Linked DNA regions of Desulfurobacterium sp. TC5-1. Each later gene encodes a partner of the first gene's protein in a complex. Links are inferred from orthologs where the notes say so. Each region holds a gene or a part of one and is shown on either strand. Other genes may lie near its edges. The genes, in order: rny and H153_RS0105250.

Region 1 (2,973 bases):
ATGAAGAAGGTGCCAAGATTCTAATCAACTCAAGAAAAATAGCGCCTTAACTTTTCCCTTCCCCTTATGCCCCGAAAGGGGTAACATGAAAGCGAAGAAAGCAGCATTAAGGCATAAGATAAAAGGGAAACGGCTATTACTTGACAGGAAAGAAGCCGAAGCAAAAAGCAAAATTATATGTAAAAAGCTTTTAACCATTGATGCTGTCAGAAAGCACAGAAGCTTTCTTCTCTACTATCCCTTCAAAAACGAGGTTTCGCTACTTTCACTCTTCAACGAACTTAAAAAAGCCGGCAAATCTGTGCTATTTCCAAAAGTTTCTGGAAAAGAGTTGATACCGGTAAAGGTCAACTCTTTAAACGAACTTTCTCCTGGATACATGGGAATTTTAGAACCACCTGAAACAGGTAGAAAAGAAAAGCCAGAAGTTGTGTTTGTACCGGGAATTGCCTTTGACCTTCAATGCTACAGACTCGGTTACGGAGGTGGATTCTACGACCGTTTTCTGTCAGGAAAAGAATACTTCACAATCGGTGTCTGCTTCGACTTCCAGATAGTTGAAAAACTTCCTGTTGAACCGTTTGATGTACCTGTAAAACTTGTAGTATCCGAAAAAAGAACAATAAGGAGGAAAGAATGGAACTGTTAATGATAGTTGCACTATCAATCATCGCCGGTTTTGGTACCGGTTTCGTAGTAGGTGCAAAAAAAGAAAAGGGCGAGATCGAAAGAATCAGAGAACAGATAAGAAATGAAGCCAAAGAAGAGGCTGAAAGGCTGATAAAAAGGGCTAAAGAAGAGGCCGAAGACATAAAAAGAAAGGCAGAAACAATCCTTAAAGAAGCCCAATCAAAGGTAGATGAAATCAGAAGAGAAGCGCTCCTTCACGCAAAAGAGAAAGTCCAACTTGAGAAAGAGAGAATAGAAGAAGAACTCAAAGAAAAGAAAAGGGAGCTTCAGGAATTTGAGAAAAGACTTTTAAAGAGGGAAGAATTTTTAGACAAGAGGGAAACATCTCTTGACAAGAGGGAAGAAAACCTTGACAGAAGGGCTGAATTTCTTGAAAGAGTTGAAAAAGAGCTGGAAGAGAGGAAAACTGAACTTCAACAGTTGGAGGAGAAACTTTCAGAAAAAGAAATTGAACTTGCAAGGCTTATAGAAAGTGAAATCCAGAAACTTGAAGAAATTTCAGGAATGACAAAGGAAGAAGCAGAAGAAGAACTTTTAAGAAGAATGGAAGATGAAGTCAAAAGAGAACTTGCGGTAAGATACAAAAAAATGGAAGAAGAGTTTGAATTCATGGCAGAAAGGCGTGCCAGAAGGATTCTCTCAACAGCCATACAGAGACTTGCAACAGAACACGTCGCAGAAACAACCGTTGCTGTAGTTGACCTTCCAAACAACGAAATGAAAGGAAGAATCATCGGTAGAGAGGGAAGAAACATCCGAGCCTTTGAACTTGCAACAGGCGTTGACCTGATCATTGACGATACACCAGAAGCGGTTGCAATATCATGCTTTGACCCTGTAAGGAGAGAAGTTGCCAGGATAGCACTTGAAAGGCTTGTAGCAGACGGTAGAATTCATCCTGCGAGAATTGAAGAAGTTGTAGAAAAGGTTAGAGAAGAGATAGAACAGGAAATCATCGCCACAGGGGAAGAAACACTGTTTGAACTTGGTATCTCTAACGTCCATCCTGAACTGATTAAACTCCTTGGTAGTTTGAAATTCAGAACAAGCTATGGACAAAACGTCCTTCAGCACGTTAAAGAGGTTGCATATCTTGCCTCTATGCTTGCCGCCGAAATAGGTGCTGATGTTGAAATGGCAAAGAGAGCAGGCCTGTTCCACGACATAGGAAAAGCTGTTTCTCATGAAACAGAAGGTTCCCACGCTGCTGTAGGTGCAGAGATTCTCAAAAGGTACGGTGAACCTGACGAAGTAATCAACGCAGCCGCTTCCCACCACGGAGAGGTTGAAGCAAAGTATGTTGAAGCAGTCTTAGCACAGGTGGGAGACGCACTATCCGCTGCAAGACCTGGTGCAAGAAGAGAAAGCCTTGAAGCCTACATCAAGAGAATAGAGAAGCTTGAAAGCATCGCTGAATCATTCCCTGGCGTTTCAAAGGCATTTGCGATACAGGCAGGTAGAGAAGTTAGAATCATGGTAGAACATGATAAGATTACAGACGAAGAAGCTGCCCTGCTTGCCCATCAGATAGCAAAGAGGATAGAAGAAGAGGTTCAGTATCCTGGGCAGATTAAAATAACTGTTATCAGAGAAACCCGTGCTGTCGATTACGCAAAGTAAAGAGGTAAAAGATGCTCAAGAAGCTGGACGAACAGGTAAAGAAAGACTTTAAAGAATACTTCCAGGATAGAGACTACGGCGTGATAGCCGTAACGGAAGAGGATGCGATAAGAGTCTTCGCAATAAAAACAACAAACCTAACAGAGATAGCCCGTCTAAAACACGGGCTATCTCCACTTTCAACGGTAGTTTTAGGTAGAGCAATGGCAGGCACAATACTCCTTACAACGCTTATAAAACATGGAACGGAACAGAGAATCCTTTTAAGAATAGAAGGTAATGGCCCTGCAGGTCTTGTTGTAGCTGAAGCAAACGGAAAAGGCGAAGTCAGAGGATTCATTCAGAATAAACAGATAGAAACAGCTACAAAAACTGTCAACGGAAAGAAAAAGTTTGACGTTAGAAGTGCTGTGGGAAAGGGAACGCTAACGGTTGTAAAAGATCTGGGATTGAAAACACCTTACGAAAGCTCCGTTCCTCTCATATCAGGGGAAATAGCAGAAGACATAGCTTACTACCTTTTAAAATCTGAGCAGATACCTTCAGCAGTCTCATTAGGTGTCCTTATCGGAAAAGACGGAAAAGTCAAAACAGCTGGCGGATTTTTGGTTCAACCACTGCCAGGGGCAAAAGAAGAAAACATCGCAAAGATAGAAGAAACTG
Region 2 (16,009 bases), 230 kb from region 1 along the record:
CTAATATACATTATACTTGAATTTGTTTTTTTAGAAAAAAGGAGTTGCCCCTTTACAAACGATACTCTCTTTGATAAATTTCACTTTGCCTTTGCCACCGGTGAAACAGAATAGGAGGTTTTTGATGGCTGTAGATAAAGATGTAAAGCAAGAAATTATAAAGAAGTACGGTTTCCATGAGAAGGATACCGGTTCACCAGAAGTGCAGATAGCTCTTCTTACTGAAAGGATTAAAATTCTAACGGAGCATTTTAAAGAGCATAAGCACGATAACAACAACAAGAGAGCCCTTTACAAGTTGGTAGGAAGAAGGAAAAGACTTCTGAAGTATTTGAAAGAGAAAGACTTTAACAGGTATAAGAATATCGTTCTGAAGCTTGGTTTAAGAAAGTAATCCAGGGGGCTTCAAAGCCCCCTTTTCTTTTTTCAGCCATCAAAATTCCTTTATCGAACGTTTCCGGTTTAGTGATATACTATACATGTGTTTTACAAATAAGAAAAATAACCGTTTATATGGATAGATTGTGATAAAGGTATTTTAAGGAGGAAACAGATGTCAATAACAGAAGTTTCAGGTGAAATTGGAGGGAGACCTCTTGTTTTTCAAACAGGAAAGGTGGCCAAACAGGCAGATGGGAGTGTTCTTGTTTCTCAGGGTGATACAGTTGTTCTTGTCACAGCGGTAATGTCTGATGAGCCAAGGGAAGATATAGATTTCTTTCCACTGCTTGTTGAGTATAGGGAGAGAGCTTACGCTGCCGGGAAAATTCCTGGTGGATTCATCAAAAGAGAGGGGAAACCTTCTGATGAAGAGGTTCTGAAGTCAAGGGTTATAGATCGATCAATCCGTCCAATCTTTCCAAAAGGTTTCAGAAACGATGTTCAGGTAATAGCCTTTGTCATTTCTGCTGACCAGGAAAACGATCCTTCAATTCTTGCGATAAATGGCGCTTCAGCAGCACTTCACATTTCAAGAATTCCCTTTGAAAAACCAGTTGCCGGCGTTAGGGTATGCCGTATAGATGGTAAGCTTGTGATTAATCCCTCTTACGAGGAGAGACACCGGGCCGATATTAACCTTATTGTTTCCGGAACGGAAGATGCTGTTGTTATGGTTGAAGGTGGTGCAAATGAGGTTCCAGAGGAAGAAGTCCTTGATGCTATCCTTTTTGCCCATGAAGAGATTAAGAAGATAATAAAGCTTCAGGAAGAGCTTAGAAGTCTTGTGGGTAAAGAAAAGTATGAATTTACTGTTCCGTCTCTTGATGAAGAGACCAAAGATAAGATAGAAAAGTGGGTAATTGAAAGGATAGAGCCTGTAATAACCATTCCTGACAAGCACGAAAGGCGAATGAAACTTCGTGCTCTAAGGGAAGAGATGTTTGTTGAGCTTAATATTCCTGAAGAGCTCGCAAAACTTGCAAAAGAGGCCTTTGCTGAAGCCGAGAAAAAGTTTGTTAGACAGCTTGTTCTTGAGAAAGGTGTAAGGATCGATGGAAGAAAGCCAGATGAGATAAGGCCTATTTCCATAGAGGTGGGAACGCTTCCAAGGGCTCACGGTTCTGCCCTATTTACGAGAGGACAGACACAGGCTCTTGTTACTACAACGTTGGGAACACCGGAGGAGTATCAGTTCGTTGAGGGTTTGATGCCAGGTGAAGAGAAGAGATTTATGCTTCACTACAACTTCCCGCCTTTCTGTGTTGGTGAGATTTCTCCTATGAGAGGACCTGGAAGGAGAGAGATAGGACATGGTGCCCTTGCAGAAAGAGCCCTTGCTCCTGTTATTCCTGACGAATCTGAATTCCCTTATGTTATAAGAGTTGTTTCAGATATTCTTGAATCAAACGGCTCATCCTCAATGGCAACTGTTTGTGGTGGAAGTCTTTCACTTATGGATGCAGGTGTTCCTATAAAGGCTCAGGTTGCCGGTATTGCCATGGGACTGATTATTGAAGGTGATAAATTTGTTGTTCTCTCTGATATTTTGGGTGATGAGGATCACCTTGGTGATATGGACTTTAAGGTTGCAGGTACGAGGAAGGGTGTTACTGCAATTCAGATGGATTTGAAGGTAACAGGTATAAATAGGGATATTCTTGTAACGGCTTTAAAGCAGGCAAGGGATGGAAGAATGTTTATCCTTGACAAAATGGATGCCGTGATAAGCAAACCGCGCAAGGAAATTTCGCCTTATGCACCAAGGATCGTTACAACTCATATTGATCCTGATAAGACAAGAGATCTTATAGGTCCTGGCGGAAAGACGATTAAAATGATTCTTGATAAGGCTGGTGTTAAGATAGACATAAAAGAAGACGGGACAGTTCTCGTTTCAGCACCTTCTGAAGAAGCGGCAATGCAGGCTATAAAAATGATACAGGATGTTACAAGAGATATAGCTGTTGGTAATACTTACCTTGGAAAAGTTACAAGAGTTGAAAATTATGGTGCCTTCGTGGAAATGATTCCCGGTAAAGTTGGACTTGTTCACATATCTAAACTTCCTCCTGAACTTAAAGAGGACATTTTCAAGAAGATAAAGGTCGGTGATCTTCTTCCTGTTAAGGTTGTTGATGTTGATCAGATGGGAAGACCGAAACTCAGCAGGATAGATGTTAACGAGGAAGAGGAGAGAGAATTGAGGAAGAGCGGCGGTTTCTACTCTGCACCGGAGGTTGATGAAGAGTGAGTAAGTTAAGCTGGGGTGCCGGCTGGGTATATGTAAAAGGAACAAGAATAGCTTTTGACGATAGATTTTTGGATGTTGCCGTTAAACTTCACGATATATTTGGTGGTAAGATAGATAGGGAGGAGAACCACTTTGTTCTTTCTCTTCCTGCCTTTCCTTCCGTTGATAAAGTTGATATTGAGTTTGTTAAGGGTGCATTTGAAGCTGGTGGTGTGTGGGGAAACAAGAGTGTATTTATTCCTCTAATTTCTTCCTTTGAGAAGGAAATGGAAAATGTTCTGTCACCGTTTTTTCCGGTAAAGACAAAAGAAGGCTTTTTCTTAAACGGTGATGGAGCCACGCTTTTTCTGCACGCCATTTACGATGAGTCATCCGGAGAGCGTTCCAACTACCACTTTGAAAAGTTTCTTTCTTTTCTCTTCGGTTCTCAGTGGGAGAGAAAGTACATAGAGGTTGCTGTTGATGACGGAGGCATTCCGCCGTTTAAAAAGAGGGTTTCTGATAGTGGGTGGGATCTTCACCTTGTCGAGTTGATAAAGAAAGAAGGAAATGTCTATTTCTTTGATACAAAGGTAAAAGTTAAGCCGCCTGCGGGGTATTATCTTGACCTTGTACCACGTTCAAGCATATTTAAAAGTGGTTTCATGCTGGCAAACTCTGTTGGTATTATAGATATGACTTACAGGGGAACGATTAAGGTTCCTCTTGTTAAGGTTAATTCTGAAGCACCAGAGCCGGAGCTTCCTTGGAGGGCGGTACAGCTTATACCGAGACGCTACTATCCCCTTGAGATGCGGCAGGTTGCATCTCTTGACGAGACGTTAAGAGGGGAGGGAGGATTTGGAAGCACAGGAAGGTAACAGGTGATACCACTAAAGGATCTAAATAAAAGTAGAACAGTTCCTGTGGTTACCACCTTTTTGGTGATAACCTGCTTTGTTATTTTTTTCTACGAATTGGCTGCCGGAAAGTATGTTATCTATCTCATTCACGCTTTTGGAGTTGTTCCTTACGAGATAACTCACGGTGTTGATATTCCGCCGCCAGATCCTTTTACGCCTTATGGTAATCTGATAACGCATCAGTACCTCCATGGTGGTTTCTTTCACATTCTGGGAAACATGCTTTTCCTGTGGATTTTTGGTGACAATGTTGAGGATTACTTTGGGAAAATACCCTTTTTTCTTTTTTATACTTTTTGCGGTATAGTTGCCGCTCTTATACAGGTTTTTGCCTATCCCGATTCGGTGGCACCATTGATTGGTGCATCTGGGGCAATAAGTGGTGTATTGGGGGCATATTTTATCCTTTATCCGGATGCAAAGATTGTTACACTTGTTTTTCTTGGCTTTTTCATAGATGTTATTGTTATTCCGGCGTACGTCTGGATAATTTTTTGGTTTATTATGCAACTTTTAAGCCTTCTTTCCACTGCTTCAGCCGGTGGTGCAGGTGTTGCCTGGTTTGCCCATATAGGCGGATTTTTAGCAGGACTTTTTATCGCTAAGTGGCTGATCTCACAGAAAGGGAGACCTGTCAAGGTAATTTAGGTGTATCACTCTTAAATACTTTTCAGTAATCTTCACATTTTTCCTGTTTTGATGTATGATGATTTGAATGGTGATTCAATCTTCACGGGAGGTGGAAAGAATGAGAAAGTTGCTTGCTCTATCGTTACCTTTGATTGTTGCTTCAGCGGCTTTTGCAGGTTCTCCTGATACGGTGGTTATAGGGACTCTTGATAAGTGGAAGATTCTTGATCCAGCGAAGGCATATGATGTTATGAGTTGTAACCTTATGCAGAACACGCTTATAGGTCTTTATGGTTACAGGCCAGGTTCCACTGTTCCAGAACCGGTACTTGCTAAAAGTGTTGATATTTCAAAGGATGGGAAAACATATGTTTTTCATCTTAAGAAAGGCTTTAAGTTCCAGAACGGTGAGGAGATTACTGCTTATACACTTAAACGTTCATGGGATAGAGTTTTTAAACTTAAGGGTGATCCTGCATTTCTGCTGACAGATGTTGTTAAGTCTTATAAAGCCAGAGATAAATACACTTTTGAGGTTCACCTTAAGTATCCGTTTTCACCGTTTTTAGCTGTTACTGCTTTCACGGTGGCTTATCCTGTTCCCTCTGTTTATCCTGAAAACAGCTTCTTTAAGGGAGCAAAATATCCTGCCTCTGGCCCTCTTACGATAAAGAAAGTTAAGAGGGATAGATACGTTTACCTTACGAAAAATCCTAAATATTTCAATTTCAAGGACGTTAAGGCCAAGAAAATTTTGATCAGACAGTATCAGAACGCTCAGACGATTCGTCTTGCCCTTGAAAGGGGTGATATTGACATGACAGGTTCACTTAACACCCTTGATGTTAAGGACTTTATGACCAATCCGTCACTTAAGTCCCGCTTTAACGTTTATGTTGCTCCAAGTTTTGTGATTTCCTACATTGTCTTTAACGTTAAAAAGGCACCGTTTGATGATCCAAGGGTCAGGAAAGCGATTGCTTACCTTATAGATAGGGATGAAATCAAAAAGTTTGCTTACAACAACATCCTCCATGAGAATCTTTACTCTCTTATCCCAATCAATATGTGGGGACATAAGGATGTTTTTAATAAAAAGCCGAGTATTGAAAAGGCTTTGAAGCTTCTTGCAGAGGCCGGCTATAACAGGAGTCATCCTCTTGTCATAAATTACTGGTATCCTCAAGGTCACTACGGTGCTGATGTGGATAAGGAGGCTCAGATTATCAAATCTCAGCTTGAGAAAACAGGTGTTATAAAGGTTAATCTGAAAACAACTGAGTGGCCAACGTACCTTGACTATATGACGAAGGGTATTCTTGGAATGTTCAGACTTGGATGGGCGCCTGACTATGTTGACCCGGACGATTATATCTATCCATTTATGCACTCAAAGGCAGACGCTTCTTTAGGTTCTTTCTACTCAAATCCTAAGGTTGATGCCCTTATTCAAAAAGCCCGTTCAGTTAATGATAAGGCTGAAAGAGAAAAGCTGTATGCGGAGATTCAAGAGTACCTCTGGAAAGACGTTCCTTACATTCCGCTCTTTCAGTCAGAGGCAGCTATCGTTGCCAACAAGAGTGTTAAAGGTGTGACAAACGATCCTATCTACCCGAGATACTATCTTCTTCACAAGTAACTTTTTCAAAGTCCCCCTTAAGAATAATACAGAAGGGGGACTTTTTGTGTTTACTTCACCGTTAAGGAGATGAGAAAGGGGTAATGAGAGGACTGCTGAAGTACATAGGATACAGGCTTGCATCTTCTGTTGTAATGATTTTTCTTATGGTTACATTTGTATTTTTCCTGCTTAGAATTCTACCAGGTGATCCGGTTTTAGCACTTACCGGTGGTAAAGCACCACCCGAAGTTGTTAAACAGTTAAAAGAGCAGTTGGGACTTAACCTGCCTATATATAAGCAGTACTTTAAGTTCTTGTCCGATATACTTCATGGTAATTTAGGAACTTCTATTGTTACCGGTGAAAGTATTAAAAGCGAGCTTCTTGAAAGATTTCCTGCAACTCTGGAACTTTCCATAGTCAGCATTATTTTAGCAGCCGGATGGGGAATTATTTTAGGTATTGAAGGTGCAAGGCGTGAGGGTGGCGTTTTCGATTTTGTTACAAAACTTGTTGCTCTTTCTTTTTATGCTATTCCTATATTTTTCGTCGGTATTATGATGCAGTACATATTTGGTGTGAAACTTGGCTGGTTTCCGATTTCTGGAAGAATTGATCCTCTTAACGAACCTGACCGTGTTATAACAGGTTTGTACCTTATTGATACTCTTTTAACCAGGAATTTTGCTGGATTCGTTGATGCTCTTAAGCATATTTTCCTCCCTGCTTTCTCTTTATCACTTGTTCTTTTTTCCGTCATATACAGAATTACGCGGAGCAACATGATTTTGCAGCTTAAAAAGGAATATGTGAAAGCTGCAAGGGCAAGAGGTTTAAAAGAGAAGAGGGTTGTTTATTACCACGCCTTTAAGAATGCTTTTATTCCCATATTTACCCTTATAGGTTTGCAGTTTGCAGGACTTTTAGGAGGAGCAATCCTCACTGAGAACGTTTTTTCATGGCCAGGCCTTGGGTCTTACCTTATTGAAAGGATTGGTTACAGAGATTTCCCCGCAATTCAGGGAGCTATTCTCTTTTATGCCGTTATCGTTGTTTTTATCTCTATAGCTATAGATATTATCTGTGCTCTTATGAATCCAAAAATCAAGTATGAGTAGGGTTTGCAGGATGAGTTTAAAAAAGATGCAGCTTTACCTGGGAATAGTTATTGTTGTTATGCTTATTGCAGTTGCACTTTTTGGCCCGTACTTTACATCCGTTGATCCAATTGCAATTTCAAACGCAACGTTTTCGCCACCTTCTCCGCAGCATATTTTCGGAACGGACGCCCTTGGGCGGGATATCTTTGCAAGGGTTCTCTACGGTGCGAGGATTTCCCTTCTGGTTTCTCTTCTTGCCGTTGCGATAGGGGTATCTGCAGGTACGTTCCTGGGGCTTGTATCCGGCTTTTTTGGCGGTATTGTTGACAGAATTCTTGTTCTCATGATGGATGCTATGTATGCGTTTCCGGGACTGCTTCTTGCCATCACGTTTACGGCGTTTTTGGGACAGGGGATACGGAATGTTGCAATAGCTATTGCCATTGCTTTTGTTCCTACCTATTTCAGACTTGTCAGAAATCAGGTCCTCTCTCTTAAAAAGGAGCCTTTTGTAGAGGCAGCTCAGGTTTTTAAGGTACCTTTATGGAAAATAATTTTTGTTTATGTTTTGCTTCCTATAATACCTACGCTTGCAGGTATTCTTGCACTTTCAATAGGCGATGCTATTTTAACAGAGGCAGGACTTTCCTATCTTGGGCTTGGTGTTCCTCCACCAACACCTGACTGGGGAGCTGACCTTTCAACGGGGCAGCACTACATATTGCAGGACTACTGGTGGTGTTTTGTCTTTTCAGGTCTTGCAATATTCCTTGCAGTGCTTGGGTTTGCTCTTATTGGAGACTACCTTTCAGAGGAAAAGCTATGATAGATGTTAGCCGCTTGACTATTACGTATCCCAATGGATTTGTTGCAGTTAGGAATGTTTCGTTTAAGATTGAGAAAAAAGAGGTATTTGCTCTCGTAGGTGAAAGTGGTTGTGGGAAGTCAACGACAGCTCATGCACTTATCAGGCTTCTTCCAAAGGGTAGCAGGATAGACGGTTCATTTAAACTTTCTGGAAGAGAGATTGTTTCTCTTAAAGAAAGAGAAATGAGGAAGGTTAGAGGAAAAGAGATAGGTATGGTATTTCAGGATCCCCTTAACGCGCTTAATCCTCTCGTTAAGGTAAGGAAGCACTTTTTTGAAACGTTTGCTGCTCATGGTGTTAAACGTTCTAAGGGAGAACTCCTTAATAGAGTAAAAGAACTTTTTGATTTTATAGACCTTCCGTTTGAGAAGGTTAACTCTTTCCCTTTTGAGCTTTCCGGCGGCCAACGTCAGAGGGTTATGTTTGCTATTGCTCTTGTTCTAAATCCTCGCCTCATTATTCTTGACGAACCGACAACCGCACTTGACGTTCTTGCCCAGAAAAAGGTTTTGGGATTGATAGATAAGACGAAAGAAATGTTTGACACGGCAACGCTTCTCATTACTCACGATATGGGTGTTGTGAATGAGGTGGCCGATAAGGTTGCAGTTATGTACAAAGGCGTAATTATGGAAAAGGGAGAGAAGGATAAGGTTCTCCATTCGCCGGTTCATCCTTACACGAGGCTTCTTATATCGTGTGTTCCAAAGTACGACATTCATGATACCTCAATTCCAGATATCCCTCTTGAGGATAGAAAGGTTGAAGGTTGTCCTTTTGCACCAAGATGCCCGGTAGCTTCAGAAAAATGCTTTAAGGAACTTCCAGAACCTGTCATTGTGAATGGTAGAGAGGTTGCCTGTTTTAATGTTGATGAGAATTGAAGATATTCGGATTAATGTTGTAAGGAGCAACAGGAAGACAGTTTCTATAGAGGTTACCCCCTCCGGTGATGTTCTTGTGAGAGCACCAGAAGATGTTTCTATTAATTCTCTTAAGAACTTTGTCTCTAAACATAGAACCTGGATAGTTAGTAAGCTTGGGAAGGTTCGGGAAAGGAAAAGATATTTGGGTAAAAGAGGTTTTAAAAACGGTGTTCCTTTCTTTTTCCTCGGCAAATCTTATCCTTTGAAGATAGTGAGCTCTCATCTTCCACTTGAGTTAAGAGGTGGAATGTTTTTTCTTTCTTCCAGCTATCTGCAGCATGCAAGAGACATTTTTATCAGTTGGTATAAAAAGGTAGGACTTCCTTATGTTGTTCGGCGTGTAGAGTTTTTTACAGGTGAGATTTTTCGTTTTAAAGGTGTGAAGATTACACGGGCTGAGAAGAGGTGGGGGTCCTGTTCAAGGAAAAATGGCCTCTGTTTTTCATACAGGGTTTTAATGCTTCCTGAAGAGATTATAGATTATGTTGTAGTTCATGAAATTGCTCATATTCGTGAGAAAAACCATTCTAAGAGGTTTTGGGATTTGGTTGAATCACTTCTTCCCGATTTTAGAGAGAGGGACAGGTGGTTAAAGGTTAACGGGTGGAAGTTTGTTTTGTAAGCAAATTTTGGGATAAATTATCAATTATAAATTTTTTTGGAGACGGTTATGGAGAAGTTTAACGTTGTTTTTATGGGAACACCCGATTTTGCTGTTCCTTCCCTTAAAGGATTACTTGATAGTGATATGTTCAACGTTTCTCTGGTCGTTACTCAACCAGATAAACCGGCGGGAAGGGGGAGGAGGTTAAAGGCACCACCTGTCAAGGTTATTGCAGAAAGTCATGGAATTCCGGTTGTTCAGCCTTTGAAAGTTAAGGGAAATGAAGAATTGATGGATCGTTTAAAAGCAATCTCACCGGATTTTATAGTCGTTGCCGCTTACGGAAAGATTCTTCCTTCAGAACTTCTTGAGATACCGAAAATTGCACCTGTGAACGTTCACGCTTCCCTGCTTCCAAGGTATAGAGGTGCTTCTCCTATTCAGTCTGCTCTCTTAAATGGTGATGCGAAAACAGGCGTAACTATTATGAAGATAACAGAAAAACTTGATTCAGGTGATATCTACATTCAGGAAGAGACTTCCATTTCTCTTGACGATACTGCCCAGACGCTCCACGACAGGCTTGCAAAAATTGGTGGCAGGTTGCTTGTTAAGGCTCTTCCTCTCATTGCTTCTGGTAAGTTAAAACCGGTACCGCAAGATGATAGTAAGGCTACCTACTGCACTCAGATTAAAAAGGAAGATGGCCGAATTGACTGGCGGGATGATGTTGAGAATATATTTAATAAAGTAAGGGCTTTTACGCCGTGGCCTTCTGCTTTTACACACTTTAAAGGGAAACTTCTTAAGATTACGAAAGCCTTACCTGTTGAAGGTCATGGTGAACCTGGTGTTGTGATGGATGTTGATAGAGAAGGGTTTTATGTGGGGACCGGTAAAGGTGTTTTAAAGGTTTTAAAGGTGAAGCCTGAAGGAAAGAGAGAGATGAATGCCGATGACTTTGTCAGAGGTTACAGGTTGAAAACGGGAGATCGTTTGGGGGAGGGGAGATGATTAATACTCACAAAAAGATCAACAAGCATCTGTGTGGTGAACCCGTAAAAGTTGCTGAAAACATGGCAGAGGTTGTTCTTGAAGTTACTGAAGAGATGGCGGCAGACGAGAAGGGCCTTGTCCACGGTGGTTTTATTTTTGGTCTTGCCGATTATGCTGCGATGCTTGCCGTTAACCACCCCAATGTTGTTTTAGGTGCTGCCTCTGTTAGATTTTTGAAGCCTGTTAAGGTTGGGGATAGATTAAGGGCCGTTGCCTCTGTTGTTGAATCAAGGGGCAAAAAGTATAAAGTGATAGTTAAGGTTAAGAAAGGGGAGGATGTCGTTTTTGATGGAGAGTTTGTGGCAATAGTGCCTGAAAAGCACGTTCTGGAAAGGTAAATGAAGGTAACTGAAGAGATTTTTAAAAAGGCGGAGAAGGAAGGGAGTGCCAGAGAGTTCCTTTTTGCCCTTTTGAAAGAGATGAAAGGTGGGAATCTCTCCAGAAGGGATTTTAAGACGTTAAACCATGAAGAGATAATTTTAAGAATTGTCAAAGAGAACAACCTTGAGCCCTACTTTTCCCTTTCAGGAAGCAAAAACATCTATAATGCTTTAAGGAAGGCTTTTCGTTCTTACTTTAGAGCAAAGGTTGAGAAGGAGTGGACGCATAAGATAGAAAATTGGCGTAAAGAGCTTGAAGTCCTCCTTTCTAAAGCCATTGCTGATTACCTTGTTGAAGCAGGTTCTGTTTCCAGAGTCAGGCAGCTTGTAACATTGGGATGGATTGTTCCACCCTATGCTGTAAGAGCTTATAGAGGTGGAAGACCTTTTGATTCTTTCAAAGATTTTCTTAAAGAACATTATTTGAGGGAGCGGTTTAACAGCTATAAAAATCTTGGTTTTCTTACTTTCCGTTATCACATTTTAGAGGAGATTTTGCAGACTTTCTTTTCCGGCTTCTTGGAGCTTTCTATTTACGGTCTCTTTGTTCAGATAGAAGGAGTTGTGTGGGAAATATTTGTTAAGAATAATCCATTGGAGTCAGATATAGAGTCTCTAATAAGAAAGAGGAACAGAAAGTTTATAACGATACAATATGCTTTAAAGCTTATAACAGAAAACCTTACGGGCGATGGAAGGGTTCCACAAGTATTTGACTGGGTTAAGTTTGTTGATTTTGAAGATGACGGAAGGTTGAACCGGAACGCTGTTATGCATGGAATTTCTGTAAAATTTGGTTCTAAAGAGAATTTTCTCAGGCTTTTTCTCCTCTTTGATTTTCTTATATATATAGGTTCTCGCCTTCAGAATGGTTGTTGCACAAAATAAGTGCAGTTTGTTTCTCTAAATGTCTAAAAACGAGTCATCTTTTTCAAACATCTAAGGTACAGATAATCTCCTGCTTATCTTTTGTTCCCTCTGCTTCCTGGCATAGAGATTGCTTTTTTCTTTACGAAAGGTCAGAATATGCCTGGAGGACAGCATGAAAAAGATTGAGGCCATCATAAAGCCTTTTAAGATCGAAGCTGTAAAGGATGCTCTTATGGCTATTGGAGTGAAAGGTATGACCGTTGAAGAGGTAAGGGGTTTTGGTAAGCAGAAGGGACACGCTGAGCTTTATAGAGGTGCCGAGTATGTTATTGACTTTATTCCTAAGGTGAGAATCACTGTAGTTGTTCCGGATACGCTTGTTGAGAAGGTTGTGGAAGTAATAGTTGAGTCTGCAAGAACGGGGCGAATTGGTGACGGAAAGGTCTTTGTTATTCCTGTTGAAGACGCAATTAGAGTCAGGACGGGTGAAAGGGGAGAAACCGTCTTACAATAAACTTCTGGTTGGGAGGTAGGAAAATGGCGACAGCCGAACTGTTTCAGAATGTGAATGCCCTTTCGGGGCTGGTGGAAAACCTGAAGCACTTTTCCGATGCTTCAGACGTTTTCTACCTTGTCGTAATGGGTGCCCTGGTGTTTATTATGCAGTGGGGCTTCGCAATGCTTGAGGGAGGACAGGCCAGGACTAAAAACGTTAACAACGTTATGATGAAGAACATCCTCGACTTTATGGTCGGTGGTCCTCTCTGGCTCTTTGTCGGTTACTGTATCGCTACCTACGGATTGGGATTTAGTGACTGGGCTGCATGGTACAAACATGTGTTTGATGCTGCAGCAAGTTCTTCTCACAATGGTCTTGTGATGGCTGAGTGGTTCTTCGGGCTTGTATTTTGTGCCACCACTGCGACAATTATTTCAGGTGGAGTGGCAGAAAGGATAAACTTCCTTGCTTATGTTTTTCTTTCAGTAATCGTTACCGGACTTCTCTACCCTATCTGGGTTCATCTTGGCCCCTGGGGTGCCAATATAATTCCTTACCATGACTATGCAGGAAGCCTGAACGTTCACGCTCTTGGAGGTGCGATAGGACTCGGTGCCATAATTGCCCTTGGACCAAGGATTGGAAGGTTCAAGATTAAAGATGGAAAAAGAATACCGGTTCCAATTCCCGGTCACGATGTTCCGATGGCAATTTTTGGTGCTTTCTGTCTCGCCTTTGGATGGTACGGATTTAACGTTGGTAGTTCCATCTTTTTGAAAGATGTTTCGGGTCTTGTTGCTGTAACAACAACAATGGCTATGTGTGCAGGTGCTATATCTGCTATGGTCGTTTCTCACTTTGATCCTCTTGCAACAGCTAACGGTTTCCTTGCAGGACTTGTTGCTATCTGCGCTGGAACTAATGTTGTAAGTCCTTTTGGAGCTCTTGTCATAGGACTTGTTGCAGGTGCTCAGGTGCCTATAGTTTTCTCTCTTATTGAAAAACTCGGAATTGATGATTCTTGCGGTATATTCCCTGTTCACTTTGGGGGCGGTGCAACAGGTGCTATACTTGCAGGTGTATTTGGTATGAAAGCTTTTGGTGGTCTCGGAGGCGTTAATCTTGGATGGCAAATAGTTGCAGTAGTTCTTTGTCTGGTTTACGGCGTGGTTGTAGGATACATTGCTGCTAAGATTGCAGGGTTCTTTGCAGGTGGACTCAGGGTTCCTGTTGAGTGGGAGCAGGAAGGTCTTGACATTACAGAACACCACTTAAGAGCTTACCATTTTGAAGATCCGGTACCTGCAACAGCTTATGAAAAGGCAAAAAAGGAGGGTAAAATTGTTGCATAAGAGTGCCAGCAGGTAAGCCGCTTACGACTTACCGCTGGCTTTTTCTGTCCGGCATCGGTGCCGCTGCCACGGCACCGATGCCCCTTACCTTGAAGCGCGAAGGGCATATGAATTTTACTACATTTTGCAGGATTTTAAAACTTTTGTAGGAGGTAAGGGTATGAAGACAGGAAAAGCCAGTCTGTTAAAAGGTGCGCTGCTGGCACTGGTACTTTCAACGCCTGCGTTTGCAGGTAACGGTATCAATCATGGTGATACCGCGTGGTTGCTCATTGCTACTGCTCTTGTTGTAATGATGACCCCGGCTGGCCTTGCAATGTTTTACGCCGGTATGGCAAGGGTCAAAAACGTTCTTAACACAATTGGTATGAGCTACATAGCTTATGCTGTTGCAAGTGTTGTGTGGGTTGTTATAGGTTACTCTCTCGCTTTTGGTAAGGATATTGGTGGATTTATAGGCGGTTTAAACCATCTCTTCCTTTCCGGTATTGGTGTTAACGATGTTTCTGGAACGATTCCCGCACTTCTTTTTGTGTCTTTCCAGATGGCATTTGCCGGTATTGCGGTGGCCATTGTTAGTGGTTCTGTAATTGAAAGAATGAAGTTTTCTTCCTGGGCAATCTTTTCAGCTCTCTGGATAATTTTTGTTTATGCACCTATTGCCCATTGGGTGTGGGGTGACGGTGGTTGGCTTTTGAAAATGGATGCCCTTGATTTTGCAGGTGGTGCTGTAATTCACATCAATGCAGGTATTTCAGGTCTTGTTCTGGCTTACCTTGTAGGTAAGAGAAAAGGTTACGGAAAAACGGCGATGTTCCCTTCAAGTATTGCTCTTACAGCTCTTGGTGTAGGTCTTCTCTGGTTCGGCTGGTTCGGATTTAACGGTGGTTCAGCGCTTGCTGCAAATCAGTCAGCAGCTCTTGCTCTTATTACAACAAATACAGCTGCCGCTATGGGTGCTATCACATGGATGATTATTGAGTGGATGAGAGACGGTCATCCTACAGTTCTTGGTATTGTTTCTGGTGTTGTTGCAGGACTTGTAGGTATTACACCGGCGGCAGGTTTTGTAGGTATCATTGGAGCCCTGATTATTGGTATTACGTCAGCAATTGTTGGTTATTTTGGCGTTGCGATTCTCAAACCAAAACTTGGATATGATGATTCACTTGATGCTTTTGGGGTTCATGGTCTCTGTGGAATGTGGGGAGCTATTGCTACTGGACTTTTTGCCAATCCTTCAATGAGCGGGAAAGCAGGTCTTTTCTTTGGTAATCCTCATCAGGTAGTTGTTCAGCTTATTTCTGTTATTGCTGTTACTCTTTATGCTGGTATCGTTACGTTTATTATCGGTTCTGTTGTTAAGGCCATCACCGGTGGACTCAGAGTTGATGATGAGCAGGAGTACGATGGACTTGATAAGTCTATCCACGGTGAGAGAGCGTTTGAGCTTGAATAAATATAAAGGGGGCTTAAAGCCCCCTTTTTTATTTGTTTTCTTCGTCTTTCATCAGTTTGTATTTTATGGCGTCTATAAGTGCCAGCCAGGATGCTTCTATGATGTTAGGTGAGACGCCAACAGTTCCCCACTTATCTTTTCCATCCGTTGATTCTATGAGGACACGGGGAGATGCTTCTGTTCCAGCAGTTTCGTTAAGGATTCTAACTTTGTAGTCTGTGAGTTTTACCTCTTTTAAGTTTGGATAGAACTTTTCAAGAGCTTTTCTCAGAGCCTTGTCTAATGCTTCAACTGGACCTCTTCCGTCTGCAGCCGTATGTTCAACTCTCTCTTTAAGTCCTTTTTCTTTGGCGATTTCTTCAGGAATTTCAACCTTTATCGTTGCCTCTGCGTAGGCCTCTTCACTTTCAGACCGTTTTTCAGTTAGGACTCTGAATCCTTTAAGTTCAAAATATTTCTTTGTCTGTCCAAGAGCTTCTTTGAGGAGGATTTCAAATGAGGCTTCAGCTCCTTCAAACTGGTATCCTTGAGACTCAAGGTATTTTATCTTTTCAAGAACCTTTTTAACGGCTGGTGAATCTTTTGAAAGCTCTATGCCGAGCTCTTTTGCCTTGTTTATAATGTTGCTCCTTCCGGAAAGTTCAGATACCATTATCTGTCGTTTGTTACCGACGAGTTCAGGATTGATGTGTTCGTAAGTTCTTGGATTTTTCTCAACGGCTGATACGTGAACACCGGCTTTATGTGCAAAAGCGCTGTCTCCCACGAATGGTAGATTTTCAGGATGGGGTCTGTTCGAAAGCTCTGAAACAAGGCGTGATACAGAGTAGAGTTTTTTGAGATTTTCTCTGCTTATGGCTTCTATTCCCATTTTAAGAACCAGGTTTGGGATGATAGAGCAGAGATTTGCGTTTCCTGTTCTTTCACCGAGACCGTTTATCGTTCCTTGAACCTGTATGGCGCCCTTTCTAACAGCTATCAGTGAGTTAACCACCGCCATGTCTGAATCGTTGTGGGCGTGAATTCCAAGAGGTGCATTGATTTCTTTTT

What was found.
Region 2: rny (region 1) and H153_RS0105250 share a complex: the UniProt entries of both Bacillus subtilis proteins name them as parts of the possible RNA degradosome complex. The link is inferred for Desulfurobacterium sp. TC5-1 from one-to-one orthologs.

What each region holds. Positions count from the first base shown.
Region 1 is NZ_ATXC01000001.1:791,643-794,615, forward strand. It holds rny (ribonuclease Y), read left to right. Parts: upstream 1-636; coding sequence 637-2,310; downstream 2,311-2,973. Other genes in the region: H153_RS0104075 (cell division protein ZapA), read left to right, coding at 1-50; H153_RS0104080 (5-formyltetrahydrofolate cyclo-ligase), read left to right, coding at 86-649; hslO (Hsp33 family molecular chaperone HslO), read left to right, coding at 2,322-2,973. UniProt on the Bacillus subtilis protein: Endoribonuclease that initiates mRNA decay. Initiates the decay of all SAM-dependent riboswitches, such as yitJ riboswitch. Involved in processing of the gapA operon mRNA, it cleaves between cggR and gapA.
Region 2 is NZ_ATXC01000001.1:1,010,621-1,026,629, reverse strand. What follows is about bases 230-3,122. They hold H153_RS0105250 (polyribonucleotide nucleotidyltransferase), read left to right. Parts: upstream 230-553; coding sequence 554-2,692; downstream 2,693-3,122. Other genes in these bases: H153_RS09380 (deoxyutp pyrophosphatase), read left to right, coding at 2,689-3,122; rpsO (30S ribosomal protein S15), read left to right, coding at 230-394. Outside these bases: more of rpsO, read left to right, coding at 125-229; more of H153_RS09380, read left to right, coding at 3,123-3,552; H153_RS0105240 (rhomboid family intramembrane serine protease), read left to right, coding at 3,556-4,242; H153_RS0105235 (ABC transporter substrate-binding protein), read left to right, coding at 4,343-5,863; H153_RS0105230 (ABC transporter permease), read left to right, coding at 5,947-6,963; H153_RS0105225 (ABC transporter permease), read left to right, coding at 6,974-7,771; H153_RS0105220 (ABC transporter ATP-binding protein), read left to right, coding at 7,768-8,697; H153_RS0105215 (SprT family zinc-dependent metalloprotease), read left to right, coding at 8,681-9,361; fmt (methionyl-tRNA formyltransferase), read left to right, coding at 9,410-10,357; H153_RS0105205 (hotdog domain-containing protein), read left to right, coding at 10,354-10,737; H153_RS0105200 (hypothetical protein), read left to right, coding at 10,738-11,667; H153_RS0105195 (P-II family nitrogen regulator), read left to right, coding at 11,822-12,163; H153_RS09375 (ammonium transporter), read left to right, coding at 12,187-13,500; H153_RS0105185 (ammonium transporter), read left to right, coding at 13,661-14,959; cimA (citramalate synthase), read right to left, coding at 14,988-16,009. UniProt on the Bacillus subtilis protein: Involved in mRNA degradation. Catalyzes the phosphorolysis of single-stranded polyribonucleotides processively in the 3'- to 5'-direction. Necessary for competence development in Bacillus subtilis.